Regions from separate parts of the Paenibacillus sp. Cedars genome, predicted to be linked through region 2. Evidence: a T-box and tRNA genes for the amino acid it is inferred to sense, from the RefSeq annotation. Region 2 holds a T-box; the other holds one or more tRNA genes.
What was found. A T-box is a leader RNA that pairs with one kind of tRNA and senses whether it is charged. The one in region 2 lies ahead of B9D94_RS22010 (arginine--tRNA ligase), so its partner is inferred to be a tRNA-Arg.

Region 1: it has a tRNA-Arg gene. The T-box ahead of B9D94_RS22010 (arginine--tRNA ligase) is inferred to sense a tRNA for this amino acid. The anticodon was not compared.

What each region holds. Positions count from the first base shown of each region.
Region 1 covers NZ_CP020866.1:227,607-244,757, forward strand. The annotation lists rRNA gene rrf (5S ribosomal RNA) at 49-165, shown strand; tRNA gene B9D94_RS02560 (tRNA-Asn) at 176-251, shown strand; tRNA gene B9D94_RS02565 (tRNA-Thr) at 255-330, shown strand; tRNA gene B9D94_RS02570 (tRNA-Glu) at 368-442, shown strand; tRNA gene B9D94_RS02575 (tRNA-Val) at 465-540, shown strand; tRNA gene B9D94_RS02580 (tRNA-Gln) at 596-670, shown strand; tRNA gene B9D94_RS02585 (tRNA-Lys) at 739-814, shown strand; tRNA gene B9D94_RS02590 (tRNA-Leu) at 829-912, shown strand; tRNA gene B9D94_RS02595 (tRNA-Gly) at 918-992, shown strand; tRNA gene B9D94_RS02600 (tRNA-Arg) at 996-1,072, shown strand; tRNA gene B9D94_RS02605 (tRNA-Pro) at 1,092-1,165, shown strand; tRNA gene B9D94_RS02610 (tRNA-Gly) at 1,242-1,315, shown strand; gene ppc (phosphoenolpyruvate carboxylase) at 1,591-4,380, shown strand; gene sigW (RNA polymerase sigma factor SigW) at 4,622-5,191, shown strand; gene B9D94_RS02625 (zf-HC2 domain-containing protein) at 5,412-6,026, shown strand; gene cdaA (diadenylate cyclase CdaA) at 6,340-7,170, shown strand; gene B9D94_RS02635 (CdaR family protein) at 7,163-8,623, shown strand; gene glmM (phosphoglucosamine mutase) at 8,656-9,996, shown strand; gene glmS (glutamine--fructose-6-phosphate transaminase (isomerizing)) at 10,732-12,564, shown strand; gene B9D94_RS02650 (ABC transporter substrate-binding protein) at 13,017-14,306, opposite strand; gene B9D94_RS02655 (response regulator transcription factor) at 14,469-16,088, opposite strand; gene B9D94_RS02660 (cache domain-containing sensor histidine kinase) at 16,063-17,151, opposite strand, start outside.
Region 2 covers NZ_CP020866.1:4,388,628-4,393,290, reverse strand. The annotation lists gene B9D94_RS22015 (hypothetical protein) at 102-542, shown strand; gene B9D94_RS22010 (arginine--tRNA ligase) at 641-2,503, opposite strand; T-box leader at 2,565-2,789, opposite strand; gene B9D94_RS22005 (class I SAM-dependent methyltransferase) at 2,847-3,611, opposite strand; gene B9D94_RS22000 (EamA family transporter) at 3,745-4,173, opposite strand; gene B9D94_RS21995 (acetyltransferase) at 4,300-4,663, shown strand, end outside.

The DNA of each region.
Region 1 (17,151 bases), 2.3 Mb from region 2:
CAACTTCGTTTCGTATCTAGTTTTCAGGTGATTAAGCATCTGAAGCCGTTTGGTGGCGATGGCGGAAGGGTTCCACGCGTACCCATACCGAACACGACCGTTAAGCCTTCCAGCGCCGATGGTACTTGGACCGCAGGGTCCCGGGAGAGTAGGACGTCGCCAAGCGGATACATATTCCCTGATAGCTCAGTTGGTAGAGCACTCGACTGTTAATCGAGTTGTCACAGGTTCGAGTCCTGTTCGGGGAGCCACTTGCTTCCATAGCTCAGTAGGTAGAGTGCATCCATGGTAAGGATGAGGTCACCGGTTCGATCCCGGTTGGAAGCTCCAGATTCGTTTTTAGAATGGACATGCGTCATGTAAATGAGGCCCGTTGGTCAAGGGGTTAAGACACCTCCCTTTCACGGAGGTAACAGGGGTTCGAATCCCCTACGGGTCACCACTATTTCTCATCCATTACATATGGAGGCTTAGCTCAGCTGGGAGAGCATCTGCCTTACAAGCAGAGGGTCGGGGGTTCGAACCCCTCAGCCTCCACCATTTAACTCATGATTATTAGAGTGTTGAAATGAAAAATAGAAATACTCATCGATATTGGGGATTAGCCAAGCGGTAAGGCAACGGACTTTGACTCCGTCATGCATAGGTTCGAATCCTATATCCCCAGCCACTTCACACCAAAAAGTGAAGTTGCGCTTTGAAGGTGATTCCGGATATTTTTCGGAGGCCCTGATATGCGAGCCATTAGCTCAGTTGGTAGAGCACCTGACTTTTAATCAGGGTGTCGAAGGTTCGAGTCCTTCATGGCTCACCATTGTTTCATCTTGTGCGCGTGTGGCGGAATTGGCAGACGCACTAGACTTAGGATCTAGCGTCTTTGACGTGGGGGTTCAAGTCCCTCCACGCGCACCATTTATGCGGACGTGGCTCAGCGGTAGAGCATCGCCTTGCCAAGGCGAGGGTCGCGGGTTCGATTCCCGTCGTCCGCTCCATTTGCGCCCTTAGCTCAGCTGGATAGAGCGTTTGACTACGAATCAAAAGGTCGGGAGTTCGAATCTCTCAGGGCGTGCCATTTTTTCAAAGATTAATATCGGGATGTAGCTCAGCTTGGTAGAGCACCTGGTTTGGGACCAGGGGGTCGCATGTTCAAATCGTGTCATCCCGATTTGCTTAGGCGTTATTGCCCATAAAAGTAATCAGAATATGCTACAAAGCATAAGATCACTTTTGTGGGGTGATATGCGGGTGTAGTTCAATGGTAGAACTCCAGCCTTCCAAGCTGGTAGCGTGGGTTCGATTCCCATCACCCGCTCCATACATATGCAGGACATCACCGTGTGTGATGTTTTTTTTACATATTTACACGACTATCCTGCGAAGTGTTAATGTGATAAAGAATGCAGTCATATCAAGGGTTTCTTGGACTAATGTTTATCGTAGAAGGGCATATCAATAGCATGAGTTTTGTCGATTTGGCTAATTTTTTCGCCTGAAAAATGCAGATTTTCATTCGCTTTTATTGTATGATGTTAGGAAGGCGTTACGTCCTAAAGATAAACTGCTGAAACGGGTTGAGATGGGAGGAGTAGCATGACTGAACTTACAGTAACCGCAAAGAGCAATTCCAACAATCTGCTGCGGCGTGATGTACGGTTCCTTGGCAATATTCTTGGGGAAGTTCTTGTCCATCAAGGAGGCAATGAGCTTTTAGATATAGTTGAGAAAATTCGCGAAACGAGTAAATCGTTGCGATCCGTATTCCTGCCGGAATTGTTTGCAGATTTCAAAGGGATTATCAGCACGCTGGAACCAGACATTCGCCATCAGGTGATTCGTGCGTTTGCCATTTACTTTCAATTGGTTAATATCGCAGAGCAGAATCATCGCATACGCCGCAAGCGTGATTACGAGCGTTCCGCTGGGGAGAGTGTTCAACCAGGTTCCATTGAAAGTGCGATCCAGGATTTGAAAGAGCGCAATATTACGTTTGAAGAAGTTCAAGAAATTCTCGAAAGTCTATCCCTTGAGCTGGTAATGACAGCTCATCCGACAGAAGCGATGCGTCGGGCTATTCTGGATATTCATAAACGGATAGCAGACGATGTTATGCAACTGGACAACCCGACACTGACATTCCGCGAACGAGAGCAGCTTCGGGAGAAATTACTGAATGAGGTTATCACACTGTGGCAAACCGATGAGCTTCGTGATCGCAAGCCGACGGTTCTTGATGAAGTCAGAAACGGCATGTATTATTTTCACGAGACTCTGTTTCACATTCTGCCAGAGGTTTATCAAGAGCTGGAGCGCTGCCTAAGTAAGTATTACCCGGGTCACCATTGGCACGTTCCAACCTATTTGCGTTTCGGTTCATGGATTGGTGGCGATCGGGACGGAAATCCTTCAGTGACGGCGGACGTAACATGGAGAACGCTCGAAATGCAGCGGAAGCTTGCGGTTCGTGAATATCAACGGATCTTGCGTGAATTCATGAAATACCTCAGCTTCAGTTCATCCATTGTGAGCGTGTCGGATGAATTGCTTCAATCCATCGAAAAAGACCGCGAGCATGTGACACTGAAAAAGATGGAAATTTGGCACAATGAGAAAGAGCCTTATCGTGTAAAACTGGTATATATGTTAGCTAAAATGAGTCATATTCTTGATGAAAACATGACAGGAAGCGAGCGGTACCAGTCTCCTGAAGAGTTTATTGAGGATTTGAATATCATTGATCGAAGCTTGCGTTTCCATTTTGCTGACTATGTTGCAGACACTTATATCCAGAAGCTGATTCGCCAGGCGGAGTTGTTTGGTTTCCATACAGCATCACTGGATATCAGACAGCATAGCCAAGAGCATGAGAACGCAATGGCCGAAATTCTTCGTAAAATGAACGTCACTCAGGATTACGCACAAATGAGCGAGGACGAGAAAATCGAGCTGCTCAATAACCTGCTTAACGATCCTCGACCGTTGACAACTCCATATCAGGAGTATAGCGACAGCACCGAAGAATGCCTTGAAGTCTATCGCACGGTATTCCGCGCACAGCAGGAGTTTGGTGTGAAATGTATTTCGAGTTATTTGATCAGTATGTCGGAAGGAGCAAGCGACATTCTTGAAGTGATGGTGTTTGCCAAAGAGGTCGGACTCTTCCGCAAGGATAATGATGGTTCTGTGGTTGCTACATTACAGGCTGCCCCATTGTTCGAGACGATTGAGGACCTTCATGCAGCGCCTGAAATTATGCGCAAGCTCTTCAGCCTGCCGATTTATCGTGAGGCCGTAAGCGCAATGAATGAACTGCAGGAGATCATGCTGGGCTACTCTGACAGCAACAAGGATGGCGGAGCTATTACAGCAAATTGGGAGCTGCAGGTAGCGCTCAAGGATATTACCGCTGTAGGCAACGAATACGGCATCAGGCTGAAATACTTCCATGGACGCGGTGGTTCGCTTGGACGCGGCGGCATGCCTCTGAACCGCAGCATTTTGGCTCAGCCGGCATCCACTATTGCTGGCGGCATCAAAATCACGGAACAAGGCGAGGTGATATCCTCCCGCTATTCCTTGAAAGGAATAGCTTACCGCAGCTTGGATCAGGCCACTTCAGCACTTATTACGGCTTCTCTGAATGCGCGGTACGCTGAAACCGAATCGACCGAAAAGGAATGGGAAGAGATTTCTTCCAGCATTTCGGCTGCTTCACAGAAGAAATATCAAGATTTGATATTCCGTGACCCGGATTTCCTTAGCTTCTTCAAGGAATCCACACCGCTTCCCGAGGTGGGAGAACTGAATATTGGCTCCCGACCTTCCAAGCGTAAGAACAGTGACCGTTTCGAGGACCTGAGAGCCATTCCTTGGGTGTTTGCGTGGACGCAGAGCCGTTACCTGCTTCCAGCATGGTACGCTGCTGGTACGGGCTTACAGAGCTTCTATCAGGACAAGGAAGAGAATCTGAAGGTGCTTCAGAAGATGTATACGAGTTATCCGTTCTTTACTTCGTTAATTGACACGCTTCAGATGGCTCTTGCCAAGGCCGATCTGATCATCGCCAAGGAGTACTCCTTGATGACGAAGGATGATAAAGCTCGTGAGCGTATCTTCGGTTTGATACAGGATGAGTTCAATTTGACGAAGGAGCTTGTTCTCAAGATAACGGGTCAACAGGACATTCTGGATAACCAGCCGGTCCTTCAGGAGTCCATCCGTCTCCGTAACCCTTATGTCGATCCGCTCAGCTATTTGCAGGTTCAACTGCTTAATGAGCTGCGTGAACTTAGAGAGCAAGAGCAGGATGACGATCCGGATCTGCTCCGGGAAGTACTCCTCACGATCAACGGCATTGCAGCAGGGCTGCGCAATACAGGTTGATTTTTGTAACTGGTCAAAAGGGTAGGCAAGGGTTAATATAAAGCGAGGTTCCCCTGTGGGCCTCGTTTTTTCATCTATGAGGTTGCTTGCCTGCTGATCATGAATTTACAGGCTGCAGGAAGCGTATCTTTGATATGGAAATGGGATTGTTTTTGAATTATTGTTGATTTTTAGAAACAGTTGAATTACCATTTGAATGATGCTTTTTAGACGTTACCCATCAGACCATTCTGGGGGAATTATGGTGGACAATTTGGATGTAAGACTGGCGAAGCTGGCCCGAAAAGGGGATCAGAGAGCTTTTGCCGAAATCGTAGAGCTTTATAAGGATAAGATTTTTCATCTGGCTTACCGGATGCTGAGCAACCGCCATGAGGCCGAGGATGTCGTACAAGAGACTTTTCTGCGTGTGTATAAGAACCTTGATCGATATGACGAGAACCAAAAATTCTCAACTTGGATATATCGTATTGGCACAAATCTTAGCATTGATCGGCTGCGTAAACGCAAGCCTTCTTTCTCGCTGGACGCAGATCTGAATGAAAGTGAAGGCATGGACGGCTACTCCCTGATTCCGAGTGATAACCGTACACCTGAGAGCGAGATGCTGCTGTCCGAAACACAGCGCATCATTCATCAGGCTATTGATGGACTCCCTGCGAAGTACAAGACGATCATGATCCTTCGGTACATCCAGGATTTATCACTGCAGGAGGTCAGCGAGATTATGGACTTGCCTGTAACAACGATCAAGACGAGAGTACATCGCGGACGTGAATTTTTGCGAAAAAAATTAGAGTACAAGCTTTGAGGAAAAACGCCTATCGCCGTTCTTAGAGGAAGACAGACAGCGTTTATGGGCGCTTTTTCTTGAGGAATCAGAAAGTCATGTCATTTCATCTTTCTTTCCGATTTTCTTAAAAAAAATTGAAACATCCCCGATTCCGGCACGTATGAACAATAAGCAAGTCTTATGCCTCTCAGGAGGTATAGACCCAGCAAAGAGATTGAATGAAAGGATTGGCTCACAAATGGATTGCAAATTAGCCGTCTCTTTGATGCATGATTATCTGGATAATGACTTGTCCAACCCGCAGCAGCTAGAATTGCAGAAGCATTTGCTGGATTGTGCTGACTGTCGGAATTACTTCGAGAAGCTGGAGCATACCGATATGCTTCTTTTTTCCTTAACTCATCATGCGACCAAGCCATCAGATGATTTAACGGATCGTATAATGGGCATGCTGCCGCAGCCCAAGACACAAAAAGTCTGGGTCAAATGGGTTAGGAATCATCCTGCGCTCACGGCTGCAGCAATGTTTTTGGTTGTCATGCTCTTTAGTACAATCAGTTTTTGGAGTCAGGATAATCAGCTGGTTGTGAAGAGTGATGAATTCGAAAAACTGGTGATTGAAGGAGATACCGTCATTATTCCTCCAGATCAGATCATCACGGGAGATATTACAGTTGAGAATGGCAAAGCTAAGGTTTATGGCCAGGTTAATGGCAATTTGACGGTCATTGACGGAGAATTATTTCAGGCTTCCACCGCACATATAGCAGGTCAAGTGAAAGATATAGATAGGGCAATGGATTGGATATGGTATAAAATTTCCACTCTGTTTACAGATGTCGCTTATCGCTAGGTGAAAGCCGCAGCTTGCTGAATGAAAGCGCCTCTTTTCAGTGAAAAGAAGGCGCTTCTTTTGTTGATTTTAGGCTTCTAAATACGAAAAGCGAGGGACGTCCGCTTGCATCGGAAAGATTAACGTTATAACCTAGAGAGTGTAGAGCACATACTACATATATAGTCTCAAGCGTTACTCAAGAGGAAGTTCAAAAAGTCCTGGGGCATTCACGAAGGATCATGTGGGCAGGTTCGGTATCGAATCCTGCGATCATCTTCGAGGAACCGGATGGATTGGGCCCGCACTTAAAGGAAATGACGGGGGTTGCTGTATGGAGTATTTCACAGATATGACCTGGGGTGAAACCATTAAAGATATCATCGATATCCTTATCGTTACTTATATAATATATCAATTGATTCTGCTCGTCCGAGGTACAAGGGCGGTCCAGCTGCTTAAAGGGATTCTTGTGCTGGTTGTCATCTGGGCGCTTAGCACCTGGTTTGATTTGTACACACTCAAATGGCTGATGAATCAGATCTTTACATTTGGGGTGCTTGCCATCTTTATCATCTTCCAACCGGAGCTTAGACGTGGTCTGGAGCAGCTTGGGCGAGGTAAGCTGTTCGGACGGGGCGGGGATGTTGATGAGGAGACGAATAAGTTAATCAGCGAAACCATTAAGGCGGTTAATTATTTGTCGAGGCGCAAAATAGGGGCTCTGATCGTGTTTGAGCGGACCACAGGTCTGAATGAATTTGTAGAATCGGGAATTCCGATGCGGTCTGTGATCAGCTCGGAGTTGTTCATTAACATTTTTATACCGAATACACCTCTCCATGATGGGGCGGTCATCATTCAGAATGGTCAAATTGCAGCGGCAGGCTGTTATTTGCCACTATCAGAGAATCCTTTTATCAGCAAGGAACTGGGAACGAGGCATCGTGCAGCCATCGGTATCAGTGAGGTGGGGGATGCCATTTCTGTTGTTGTATCCGAGGAGACTGGACAAGTATCGCTGGCTTTGAATGGACAAGTGGTTCGGGATATCAAAGAAGAGTCTCTGATCTCCAAGCTGTATGAGGAGCTTCGTCCTGCCGCATCCATAAAGGAGAAACGCTCGTTCTTCTGGAAACGGAAGGGGGATGGCCGTAATGGATAAATGGATCAAGAACAACACGGCAAGCAAATTGATTGCTTTGGCAGTCAGTATCCTGTTATGGGCAATGGTTCATATGGACAGTGGAGCTCCTGCCCCGCCAACTACATTTTATGATACCAAGATCATTGAAGGCGTTAAGATCCAGACTTATGGATTTGATGATAGTGAATATGCATTAACCGGCATTGATAAAGATCGCGTGAATCTCGAAGTTCGAGGGAAGAAGTCCAACATTGCGCTCTTGACGGATGAATATAAAGTGAAACTTGATCTGAGTACTGTCAGAGAACCGGGTACACACACACTTCCGCTAACTTACTCGATTCCAAGCGGAGTTGAGCTGGTATCGATGGAACCTTCCGCTGTAACCGTAACGGTAGAGACAAGAGTATCGGAATCCGTTACGGTAAGTATTGGCACGAAGGGGGAACCGGCAAAAGATTACCGGGCCGGAACACCCGTGCTGATTGACCCACGACAGGTCACCGTAACCCTGCCAGAATCGTCGATGGCGAATTTGGGACAGGTCAAAGGTAACGTGGATCTGGATGGAGCCAAGGAGAAAATTACGGAGAAGCGAGTCAAGCTTACAGCATATGATAAGCAAGGCGTCGAGATGGAGGATGCGGTCATTGAACCTGCTGCGGTAGCGGCTGAAGTACCGATTGAACCTGCGTTCGTGACTCTTCCTCTGGAGCTTGAATATACGGGAAGACTGCCGGAAGGATTCGTTTTATCCAAGGTAGACCAGAAGGTAAAAGAAGTGAAGCTGTTCGGCAGCAAGGAGGCACTCGCAGGAGCTGGGACCTATATCGAAGCCGCGATCAACTTGGGAGAAGTTAGGAACTCCGGAACAACAGTGCTTACGGCCGACTTGACGCCGCCCGAAGGTTTTGAGAAAATCGAGCCGAGCTCTATAACAGTGGATGTTACGGCCGTATCGCATGGTGAACGGGTTGTTAATGGCATTCCCATTACGTTAAAAGGGGTCTCTTCAGGCCTGGATGCTGTAATAACCGATCCGAAAACGCAGACGATATCCTTGACGCTTACCGGTGCGCCGGATTTGCTGAATAGTCTGGAGCCATCAGACATCGGGGTTGAAGCGAATGCGGCCGGCTTGAAGGCGGGGGTGCACGAAATTCCGCTGCAGATCACATTGCCAAGTTTCATCAACCGAGCGGACCGGAATCGACTTGTCATTAAAGTGGAGCTGAAGGACAATTCCAAGCCAGTTACAACGGATCCAAGCAGCTCTAACAACGAGGGAACCGACAAAGACAAGCCTGATTCACCGGGAACGGGATCAGGTAATGATCAAGTGGAGAATCCGCCTGCGCCTCCCACGAACGAGGGCACGGATAACTCCGGATCAGGAGAAAGTCCATCCCATCCGCCGGGAGACGGATCGAACGATGGAACAACGGGGTCAGAATCATCACAAGATGGATAATATCGAAGAGTAGATAAAGGAGTATATAAAACATGGGGAAATATTTTGGTACAGATGGAGTAAGAGGAGTTGCGAATCAAGAACTGACAGCGGAAATGGCTTATAGCATCGGTCGCTGCGGCGGCTATGTGTTGACAGGTGATAAAGAGAAGCCAACCGTAATCATCGGTATGGATACCCGGGTATCCGGGGCTATGCTGGAGTCGGCTTTGGTTGCAGGCCTGCTGTCCATCGGTGCACACGTCATTCGTTTGGGTGTTGTAAGCACTCCCGCGGTGGCTTATATTACAAGACTGTTGAAAGCTGATGCAGGTGTCATGATCTCGGCATCGCACAATCCGGTGCAGGACAACGGCATCAAATTCTTCGGCGGAGACGGCTTCAAGCTGTCGGATGAAACAGAACTCAAGATTGAAGAGCTGATGGATGCCGAAACGGATAATCTGCCGCGTCCGATCGGAGCTGATTTAGGTGAGCTTCTCATTGATGATGAATCGAAATATAAATACCTGGATTATCTGAAAACCACGGTTAACAACCGGTTTGACGGCTTGAAAATCGTGCTCGACTGTGCAAATGGTGCTGCTTATGAGCTGGCTCCGAAACTTTTCCGTGAGTTGGGTGCTGACGTAATCACCATTGGCGCTGAGCCGAATGGCCTGAATATTAATGATCACTGTGGATCTACACACCCAGAGAAACTCGTTGAGGCTGTGCTTGCTCATGGGGCTGATCTCGGTCTTGCTTTTGACGGTGATGCGGATCGTCTGATTGCGATTGACGGTAAAGGCGAGGAAGTGGATGGCGACTTCATCCTATGCATTTGCGGTGACGCTATGAACCGTGCGGGCAAGCTTAAGGAAGGCACAATCGTTTCGACCGTCATGAGTAACATCGGCTTTTATAAAGCATGTGAGAGCTTGAAGCTGAAAACAGCAAAAACCGCAGTCGGCGACCGTTATGTCATGGAAGAAATGCGCCGCGGCGGGTATAACCTGGGCGGAGAACAATCCGGACATGTCATTTTCCTGGATCACAACACAACCGGTGATGGCATTTTGACGGGGATTCAACTGGTGGATACATTGGTAGCCTCCGGGAAGCCTCTGCATGAGCTGAAGAGCAGCATGCGCAAGTACCCGCAAGTGCTGGTTAATGTACGTGTGGGTGATAAGAGCAAATATCAAGGAAATGCGGTTATCGAGTCCGCGATTGCTGAGGTTGAGGGCATTCTGGGCGATAACGGCCGTGTCTTGGTTCGCCCATCGGGTACGGAATCCCTTATTCGAGTCATGGCGGAAGGCCCGGACAAAGAAGAGCTCGATCGTTATGTTACGCAGATTGCGGATGTAGTGAAGCGGGAATTGGCGTAAGTCTAAGGGTGTATTTTTCAAGGAAAGCAGACTAATTTCTGTCAGGGCCAGTGAACTATGTTGTTCGGTTCACTGGCCCACAGCTTTTCCAATATGTCGAGTGTATGAAAGCGCAACACACCCTGTCCTGTCTGCGAACATAGCTGTGTAAGCCATCGCCTGCGAACATAGGTCATTCGATGTCATCAGCGTGGATTATAGCGTGTAGAGTCCAGTCGGGCAAGGAAACGGCCGAGTTGCCAAAGTGATGATGTGTGAATATAATAAAGGATGTTATTCAAGAATAGAAAGTGAGGACCGTGAGGTTACTATAAGCTTCATAAGCGCCAGAGCTTGTACCTGCGCGGGGATTGGTTATTGCTTGATGGAATGACCAAACGGCAGAACGCAAGTTGACGAGGTAGAGGTGTTCGGATTATTCGGCGGGGACCTCTCGGTGATGCACCAACCGTAAGCGGATCACGGAAAAGGAATGGGCGACCGTTCTGACAACGTATTTGCAGGTGCTGCACAATAACTTATATACCAAAACATGAATGTGCGATCTAGAATGCGACAGCGCGGTGGAAGAAGAGTGCATTCATGTCTGTTCAACTAAAATCAGCCTACGTATTGCTGGGTTTCTTGAACGTTGATAATTGAATAGATCATTCTTCTTTCCTCATACCGCACAGATGCTGCCGTGTTCTATTTCCGCCTAACTATTATAGGGAAATCGAACGGAGGAATCATACTATGTGTGGTATTGTCGGATATATTGGAAATCAGAAAACGCAAACGGTGTTGATCGAAGGATTGAGAAAGCTTGAGTATCGTGGATACGATTCTGCTGGGATCGCGGTCTTCACGAATGAAGGTCTGCGCGTTGCGAAGGCACAAGGACGTCTTGCCAACTTGGAGGAGAGACTGGAGTCTGCTCCCCTCGTAGGAACCGCAGGTATCGGTCATACCCGCTGGGCTACGCATGGTCGTCCATCGGACGTGAACTCTCATCCGCATACAGACGAAAGCCAGAAGTTCTCCGTTGTTCATAACGGTATCGTTGAGAACTATTTAGAGCTGAAGGAAGAGCTGATCAGTCAAGGACATCACTTTGTTTCGGAGACCGATACAGAAGTTATTTCCCACCTCATTGCCCGTGAGTATGACGGTGATATCGTTAAGGCCGTGCAGAAGGCGATCTCTTACATGAGAGGTGCATTTGCCCTTGGAGTCTTAACCGAGTATGAGCCGGATCGTCTGGTGGCTGTGCGTCAAGCAAGCCCGCTTATTATCGGTCTTGGCGAAGGAGAGAATTTCATCGGTTCTGATATTCCGGCGATTTTGAAATATACACGGAACGTATATATTCTTAACGACGGAGAGATGGCTCTCTTGACGGCAGATGCTGTCGAATTAATGACCATTGAGGGGAACTTTATTTCTCGGGAAATGATTCGTGTCGATTGGGATGCTGTTACAGCGGAAAAAGGCGGATTCGATCACTTCATGCTGAAGGAAATCCATGAGCAGCCAAAAGCATACCGTGATACGATGCTGGGCCGCGTGGATGAGAGCGGACGCAAAGTGGTTCTGCCTGAACTGAAGCTGACCCAGGAACAGATTAAGAACATTCGCAATGTGCAGATCGTTGCCTGCGGTACGGCTTATCATGCCGGTCTTGTTGGACGCAGCGTGATCGAAGAAATGGTACGCATTCCGGTAGAAAATGATGTGGCTTCCGAGTATCGTTACCGTTCGCCAATCGTTACACCAGAGACCCTTGTCATCGTGGTGAGCCAATCCGGTGAGACGGCTGACACATTGGCTGCGCTTCGTGAAGCCCAGAGCCACGGTGCTCATGTCCTGGCCATCACGAACGTAGTAGGCAGCTCGATTGCCCGTGAAGCGAATGATGTACTCGGCACGCTGGCTGGTCCAGAGATTGCTGTAGCATCCACTAAAGCTTATACCTCACAGTTGATTGCCTTCTATCTGTTTGGTCTGTACCTGGCTCAAGTACGCGGTACAATGACTGAGGACGCTGTTGCTGAAGTCATTGCAGCGATGGAAGCACTGCCTGAACAGGTGGAATCCATGCTGACCAACGCGGAATCCATTAAGGGATATGCCGAGCAAATTGCGGAGCATGAGAACCTGTTCTTCATCGGCCGTGGTCAGGACTACGCCGTGGCACAGGAAGGCTCCCTGAAACTCAAGGAGATCTCTTACATTCATTCCGAGGCATATGCTGCCGGCGAACTGAAGCATGGTACGCTTGCCCTTATTGAAGAGGGAATACCAGTCATTGCCCTGGCAACCCAGGAAGCGGTGTTGGAGAAAACCGTAAGTAACATCAAGGAAGTGAAAGCACGTGGTGCTGAAGTAATGGCAATTACGTATGAAGAGCATGTGGCTGGCCTGCTGAAATCCGTGGATCAAGCCTTTGCCATTCCGAAGACCTTGCCGATCTTGACGGCTGCCGTGTCTGTAGTTCCACTGCAGCTTCTTGCTTACTATGCATCTCTTGCCCGTGGCAACGACGTAGATAAGCCGCGTAACCTGGCGAAGAGCGTGACGGTGGAGTAAGGAAAGAGGGTGGGAGCAAGGAAAATATAAGCTTCCTAGTGGCACAAAGTGTAGAAGAGTAAAATGTGTGGAAACACATATAAGATATCGTATATAGAGGGCAGTCTAAGGGAGTCATCCCAGGCTGCCCTCTTTTTATTTCAATGAACATTATTTCGTGTAGAATCTGAATATGCTGGTTTAAAGAAGCTGTTTGAGCCTGTTTATTTCATCGAAATTTCAAAGCGGTCGTGGCTGGCTGTGATTCGATGGAGTTGTGCCGACCCAGGAAAGTCGGTGCTCCCTATATTGTTGCGGTAAAGCTGACTTACAAGATGCCGCTCAGAACTGAAAAGCAAACACCAAAAAGCACCTGATAGTATCAGGTGCTTTTTGGTGTACTACTGCTATTGCTACGCTGCCGCGCGTACGGCATTTTATGCAAACGTAATCCAGCCCTTATGGGACATAGCTTACTCCAAGCTTTGGCTTAATTTGACAATCTGATTCCAGCCCTCGTCGATGCTGATTTTACCGAACATAATCGACTGCGTGATGTTGTCGTACTCCTTCGTGAAGTTGGCCCAGCCGCCCTTATTCCCCGGGCCGGGGTCAAACGCGGCGCCGTCCTTGGATACCTCGTTGATCAGACCGAGGGAGCTTTTATCGACGTCCGTAAATTTAGGCTGGAGCGCATCGGCTACGCTTTTATTAACGGGAATCCCCCTCGAAGTGCCCAAGATTTCTCCGGCTTCTTCGCTGTTGACGAACCAGTCGATAAACTCCTTCGCTTCCTCTTTATATTGGCTGTTGGGGCTGACACTCCAATACATGGAGGCTTTCAGCCAGCCGCTCGCCTGCGTGGCCCTCGGCTGAGTCGTTAGTGCCATCACGCCAGGTTTTAAGGCATCCGTTCCGCCGAATTCCGCCGCATGTGCGCCCCGAAGCAGAATCTTTTCCTGGATGAGCAGGTCCATTTGTGCGTCCTGCCCTTTATCCGACACGGTCACGTCCGGAGGTGTCACAAGTTGTTCTTTGCGAAGCTCAGCCCATTGGTTCATCCAATCCTTCCAGGTAGCCTCGTCATAATGGAATTTTCCGTCCTTGCTCATGGAGAAGCCTTTGCCCATGCTCAGCTGATAGGACATATAGGACGCGCCATCCGCGGTCAGGTCCCGCGTGAGGTATTGGTCTTTGGCCAGCCTCGGTTTCAGGTCACGCGCCATGGCAAAAAACTCGTCCCATGTCTTTGGCGGTTGAATGCCGAGACTGTCCATCATCGTTTTGTTGTACACCATGCCCCAGGCATTGTTGCCCAGCGGCATCGCGTACAATTTGCCCTGATAGGTGCCAGTCTCAAGCAGCACCTTATCGATCTTGTCCGTCGGAATGGAGGAGAGATCCTCCAGCCGTCCGCTGGATGCCCAATCGTTGAACCAGGCGGCATCCATTTGGAAGATATCCGGTGTATTTTTCCCCGCGGACTGGGTAGACAGCTTGTCCTGGTACCCGTCGAAGGACTGGTACTCTGGTTCGAAAGTGATGCCCGGATGCTTTTCAGAGTATAAATCAAGCGCTTTCAAAGTTGCGTCATGCCGGGCTTGAGAGCCCCACCACATGATCCGGAGTGTGATGGACTTGCCGTTTCCCGAATCCGCGGATCCGCCTTCTTCCTTCTTGACACCGCTGCAAGCGGAGAGAATGAGTGATAGTGAAAGCACTGCCGCAGCGCCAGTGGCGAGACGATGCCATGATTTTCTCATCGGATGAACCTCCCTTAAGTAACTGATCTACTTCTTCACTTAACGTACCAAGTCCAGAGCCTCCCTCGTAGTGGACAAATCAACAAATCGTTTCAGTATTTTACGATTATCGAGTGAAGGGGGCCATATGCTTAACGCCAGGAATAATCGGGAACTCTTCATTCAGGCTTTGTGGAACTCGGTCGGACTGCGTCCGGTATGCTTTTTGAACAGGGTGGTGAAGTACGGAACATTCCGATAACCGACCCGCTCGGCGATTTCGGCGATCAGCAGTTTTTTCTCGAGAACCATGCGCTTGGCTTTGTCCATTCGGACCCTGGTTAGATAATCGCCAAAGGTTTCGCCTGTAAACTGGCGGAATAACGTGCTGAGATAGTTTTTGGAGATATAGACCTGGTCGGCCAAATCCTGAAGGTGGATGTTCTCGGCATAATGCTCATGAATGTATTGGATGATATAATCGACCGTTTCCTTATGCTTGAGGTTCTCGTTAGGCGTGTAACGCGAGCAGATTCGTTTCACTTTCTCCGCTACCCATGCTTTCCACTGCAACGCATCTTCCATTTGGTCCAGCTCTTTGGTCAAGTCCGTGAGAGGCAGTTCATCGTCGAGCCGGATGCCGGACTCATACAGGGTGAAGGAGAGGATGGCGAACAGCTGCGTTCCGATGGCGGTAAGCTCTTCGGGTTGGAGCTGGGCCGCGCCGTTATCCCTGCGGAAGAAATCATCCAGCGCCAGCAGCGCCCGGGGCTCATCGAAGGTTCGAACAGCGTCGGTCATCTCCTGGAAAAATCGCACCGGCCGTACGCTCCGTGCTGCTGAATGCCGGAAACCGCCTTCGTTATAAACGTAGACACAGGGAAAGGCGACATCCGGTTCGCGCCGCTCGGCGAGTGCCTGAAATGCTTCTTCGGTAGAATCGGGGATGGCAAGCCAGTCATCCTTGCGAAGACCTGCCCCGATGTGCAGCTTGACCTTGAGGAACCGATGCACAGATGAATTGATTCGCCCTGCCAGTGCCAGAACTTCCGAGCGGAACGCCTCTGTCGGCCAGGAGAGGGGCTTATACAGCAGCAGTGCCATATGGTGACTATGCAGCTCCAGGAAATAGCTGCGCAGCCCATCCTGGCCGGCCAGCTCCTCGACCGTGTTGCCCACGGCGAAACGGAACAGGTGCCAGTCACGGACGGAGATTCCCTCCATACGTCCTTGCCGCTTGATTTCTAAGGCCAGCATCATGAATTGGGCATTCTTCCAGCCGAGCCGTTCCAGCATTCGGGAGGGATCTGTCAGCGGGGAGGGTGTTCCTCCGGTGAGGGCGGACTTGACCCATTCCCTTTCCAGATAAGGCTCATACTGCATAAGCTGGGTTTGAATCTCCTGCTCTCTGTGTTCCAGCGCTCGGCGTTCCGCAAGCTCGCGGGTGACGCGCTGCAGCACCTCGCGGATCGTGGTCGGTGAGGCCGGCTTCGGTAAATAATCATCAACCTGAAGCCGAAGCGCTTTACGAGCGTAGTCAAAATCCGAGTACCCGCTCAAAATGATGATTTTGCCAGCGTACTGCTGCTTACGGAGCTGTTCAATCATATCGAGACCGTTCATCACCGGCATATAAATATCCGTAATGACAATATCGGGCTGAGTCGCTTCAATCAGCCGAAGTCCTTCTTCACCATCTAGAGCCTCCCCGACAGGCCGGACTCCGAGCTGCTCCCAGGGAATCAGCCGGGACATGCCGCTGAGCACTTGCCGGTCGTCATCCACGATAGCGATGGTCCACATGTATTCCTCCCCCTTCCTGATCCCGCGGCTGATTTACCTTCGGCCAATAGATCTCCGCTTCGGAGCCTGGCGCATCGGTACGGTTGCGAAGCGAAACGCCAAAGGGCGGGCCGAAATAAACCTGTATGCGCTCCTTTACATTGCGGATCCCGTATCCGCCCGTGGGATGGCGTTTACGAGTCTTCCAGTCTTCACGCAGTCCGATGCCGTCATCCCGAATCCAAATCCGGATGCCTCGGTCCTCTTCCATGCAAATCAGATGAATCCGGCCCTGGCGTCTGCCATGAAAACCATGCATAACGGCGTTTTCTACAAAGGGCTGCAGGGTCAGCTTCGGAATCATCAGATGCCGTAATTCCTCCGGGCAATCGATGTGCCATTCCAATTCTTCGCCCCACTTGAACTGCTGGATTTTCAGAAAGCAATCCACGTGCAGAAGCTCTTCCTGAAGCGTAATCATGGATTCGCCGCCTGACAGCCCGATGCGGAACATCTGTCCCATCAGCTCGAGCACTTGGCTGATCTTCTCCTGGCCAGCTTCAAGGGCCATCCAATTCAGCTGATCCAGCGTGTTGTAGAGAAAATGGGGGTTAATCATCGCTTGCAGCGCCTTAATCTCCGCTTCGCGCTGTGCTTTATACTGCTGCTCCAGGGATTGATACAGGGTTTCGATCCGCTCGGTAAGCTTGCGGTAGCCGCTGAACAGGCTGCCGAATTCGTTGCGGTATTCTGTCGGCAGCGGCTGTCCGCGCTTCTCGGGATTAAACGCCTGCATCAGCTGAACGAGCTTCCGGATCGGCCGCGTGAAATTCCGGGATAGGAACATTGTGAAGAACAAGGACAGCAGAATGGCGGCGGCTCCAACTACAGCCATCGTCCACGCCAGACGTACACTTCCGCTGGTGATGTCCTTCCAGGGCGTAAGCTCCACCAGCATCCAGCTGCCCGGGGACGTCCGGGACCATACGGTGAGCATGCTCTTCTCCGGCAGCGAGCCGGCGGCAGCCAGCACCTGATGCGCTTGGCCGGTGTCCCCGTCGACCCGCTCCAGGATGGCGTTGAT
Region 2 (4,663 bases):
ACACGATTAGTTTATGTTTTGAGAAGACCTGACTTCATAATCATTTCATCTTATAATAGAAGAAAAAATATTTTCGTATATATATTGAGGAGGCATCAAGCATGCAGCTTACTAAAATATCACAGAATACCGCCATCTTATTGGAGCACGCCAGAAAATCGGGACTCACCTCCTCCGAGTTGCTGGAGGCAGTACGCTCGGGAGAGAATGAGAGATTTCAGATTGCTCAGAATGGTCATTTTCATTACGGGGAACTGTTCGCCTATGCGGGAGAGCATGGGGAAGATTTGGAAAAAGCCGTTATCGAGGGCTACAAAATTACGTTTAATACCCGAAACGGTCTGAAAATATGGCTGGAGGAAACCTTTCACCTCAGCTCGGAATCCGACTTCCGTGTGGGTGAGGGAATCATTGAGGGGTTAAAGCTCAAGAAGGAGCAGTTGGCTCGCTTGAAGGAGGCAATGGCTGTCAACTGGACTCTTCAGGAAGAGCCAGCAACGGATGGAGTTCAGGTCAGACTGACCGTCAGAGGGCTGCAATAAAGGAAAAAAGCCGCCCATTCTTATTCTTGTTGAATAAGAATGGGCGGCTTTTTTAAAGAAACTACAGCTGCATTCAGGAACCTCCCACAGAGTTTCCTTTACATCCGGCTCGGCGTTGGCAATCCCAACACTTCCAAAGCTTCGCCAAGGGTATCCTTAAACAGCGAAGTGAGCCATATCCGGAAACGCTGTACGTCTGCCTCGGCTTTCAGAATCGGACATGCCGAATAAAAATTGTTGAACAAGGAGCACAGCTCATACGCGAAGTTACAGATGGCGCTTGGGGATAGCTCTCGTCCGGCAGCATAAAGGGTATCATGCCAGGTGCTGATATGCCTCAGCAGCGCATGCTCTGCTTTTTCCATGTCAGGGAAGTGAGCAGGCATAGAGGGCAAGACACCGGCATCCTGCGCTTTATTGAGAACACTAAGTGCACGCGCGTAGGAATAGAGCAGGTAGACTCCCGTATTTCCCGAAATTTCCGTGGCCTGTTTCAGATCGAACACAACCTCGGTTTGCAGTGCAAAGCGAAGCAGATAGTAACGGATGGAGGCTGCTGCTATCGCATGGCTGGACAATCCGTTTTTATCCGAACGGGTATCTTCGATGACTTTGGCTACTTGCTGGATAAGCTCGGTAATTTTTATCCCGATCCCTTGACGTCCGGACATGGCATAGGACGCCTTTCCGTCGGAAGTGTCGATTCCAAGATCCGCTGCTGCCGAAGGACTAAGTGAAACCACGCCGTAACTGACATGTCGAAGGTTCTGGGCTTCTTCGTTGAATCCCAAGCCTTCCAGTGCCTGCTTCACCATCAGCTGTGGGTACTGCTGCCTGTAATCAATGACATTGATAACCATATCGGCTTTGCCATATGCCTGCTGTTCACCCTGAGTGCTCGTGGTCCAAACATCTTCGGTGAATCTTGTATATACAAAATCATTGGAGAGCAGTCCGTATTTCCACAAATGATAAGCAATATCTTTGGCGGTGTAAGTCAAAATGCCATTAGAGCGTACCAGCACTTTGTCCATGCTGTGCTCGGAATCGGGATCGTCTGCCTTATCTCCCCCTAATTGTTTGAGCACCCAGCAGCCTGCCAGCTTACCCTCGGTTTCCTGATGGAACAGTGAGGTGTTCTTCAACAATTCGAAAGCGGAATCCCAAAATCCCTCTCTGACAATGCTGCTCTCCCATACCAGAAGGTCGTATCCAATGCCAAACTGCTTCATTTCTTCAAGATGCTCTTTAACGATTCTTTCAGCTACGAGCAATCCGATCCAGGAAAGATTCTGATGTCCCTCCTCCAATGCGTGGAGAACTTCCGTCCGATGTTGAACCAGTGCAGGTTCTCTTTCGTATGCTTTATTCGTGCTCGAATACACATCCCAGCAGTAATCACCGAATCTGGCATGTTCCTTGGACAGCGGGGTATGGAGCATTCCAACAACCGTATCCGCCAGCTGATTGCCAAGATCGTCGATATAATTATGCGCCTCCACCTCATAGCCAAGCTTTCTCATCAGCCGGACCAGCGTATCCCCGATACAGGAATTCCGTAAATGACCGATATGCGCAGATTTGTTCGGATTGATGGAGGTGTGCTCGATAACAATCTTTTCATGGGTCGCCGGCGGCAGTTCAAATGGGTGGTTGGCCCACGCTTCCCAGTCGATGTGCAGATTGATAAAACCTGGAGCCACGACCTCCGTGGCCGAAACCAGTTGTTTGAAGGGAACATCCTGCTCAAGCTCCGTTTTAATTAACTCGGCAATGTGCAGGGGAGCCTTACGAAGCAGCTTGGCAAGCTGCATTGCGATGTTGGTTGCATAATCCCCGTGCTCTATGCTGGAGGGCTGCTCGACCCGGACTGGGATGGATTCCGGCAGCTTGATGCCGAAAGAGTCACACACCTGGATTGCTGCTTGTTGAACACTGGTAATCATTAATTGACTTAACACGGTAAATCCCCCTTTGAAAAATAAGAACACCTCGGAAAAATAAAAAAAGCCCTCATCTCAATAAAGAGACGAGGACTTGTGCTCGCGGTACCACTCTTGTTGTTAAACCGGCAAGGGTTCAACCACCTTCATACAATAACGGTGTAAGCCGGGGCTTCCTACAATCCTTCAATTCGGAAGACCATCTCCTGGGTCCGTTTCACGGCCGACTTTGTACCGGTTTCCACCCTCCCGGCTCGCTTGGACTAAAGTCTGAAGCAGTTACTCTCCCAATCAACGAAAATCACATTTTCAAGTTTTTCATATTATAACCAATCTATTTAGAAAATCAACCATAAAATTGTTAAAGCTTCTCCGCAATGATACGCAAGCGCTTATAATCTGCGTAGTAGGCATCCTCATGCCAGAGCGTGTCGTAGCTTATTTGGCTGATGCGGGCAATTGCATGGTCCCTTTCTTCAGCTGTAAATCCGGTAAAGAAATGATCGCCAAAATGCAGGAGCCAATACCGAACGCCCTCCTTGCCCTCAGACAGCTTGGTAGGACGGTCATAATGATGTGCCATACGGACCCGGAACCCTTGGGCTTCCAGCAGAGTCGCATATTCTGCCACACTAGGAAAATACCACGGATTTCGTGTGTCCGCATCGATTCCATAATGGTCGGCGAATACAGTTCTTAGGGCTTCATAGATCGTTTCAATATTGCCTTGTCCTCCAAATTCGGCGACGAATCGGCCGCCGCTCCTTAGTGCGCCATGCACAGAGCGGACTGCACCTGCAGCATTCTTCATCCAGTGCAGCGCCGCATTGGAGAAGACAGCATCATAAGGTGCTTCGACCGTGAAGTTTTCGCCATTTCCAACGCGGAATGCAAGGCTTTTATACTTAGTTTGGGCCTGCTCAATCATCTCCACGGCTGAGTCCATACCGGTCACGTATGCACCGGCCGTAGATATTTCATAAGCCAAATCACCGGTCCCGCACCCAAGGTCGAGAATCCGCTCGCCGGCTCGAGGCGCCAGAAGCTCTGCCAAACCTTTTCCATAAGCTGAAACAAACGACAACTGCCGATCGTAATCCCGAGGCTTCCATATTTGCTCCGACATCGTAAGACTCCCCCTTTTTTATGAATAACCTCATTGTGACAGGTTTTGTTTATAATTAGAAATATATAAATGCGATAGATTCAATAGGTTGTAACTATGAGTGGATCATGAGATAAACCGCTGATCAGCGGCTTTATTTTACGGCAACGAGCAGGGCACCAACAGCAATGAGTGCGACGCCGATCACGTTAATCCAGGATATTTTCTCTCCAAGAAACAAAAAGGCAAGAATCACGGCGATGACCACGCTTAATTTATCGATGGGCCCGACCTGCGATACCTTACCGTATTTCAGTGCCAAAAAATAAAACAGCCAGGACATGGCTCCTGCAATTCCGCTTAGCACAATGAAGCTTAAGGCTTTCTTCTGCACGAGGATTTCCCCGAGCTCGGAAAATTTGCCCTGAACGGCCACCACGCCCAGCAGGAACAGTGCCATGATGACAGATCGAATGGCAGTGGCTGAATTGGCATCGATATTTTGCAGCCCGATTTTGCCGAAAATAGCGACAAGTGCAGCGGTGGCCGCCGACAGCAGTGCGTACATAAGCCATAATGGCATCCTATATCCCTCCTGAACGATAAAGACCTGAATACTATTAAGGATTTCTATATAATAGTATGGAGTGATTTGTACAATATCATTACATTTTCCTAGTGATTTTCCTGAGATGGGGTTGAATTTCGGATGACGGGTCATATTGTTGCTTATAAAGAAGAATATCATGATCAATTAGTGGAGCTGTGGCATCGCGCTGTGTGCAGCACGCATGATTTCCTGACAGAGGAGGATCTCCGTTTTTATTATAAAATGGTGAAAAATGAAGCACTTCGAGCTGTGGAGTTATGGGTGTGCTTGAACAAGGATTTCAAGCCCGTTGGATTTATGGGCCTGGACGGCTCGAAAATCGAAATGTTGTTTGTGGATCCACAGCATCATGGGCGAGGAGCGGGGAGCCAATTGATTCGGCATGCCGAATCGTTGAAGGGGGATAAACTTACTGTCGATGTAAATGAACAGAACGCCGGAGCCCACGCTTTTTACAAAAAAT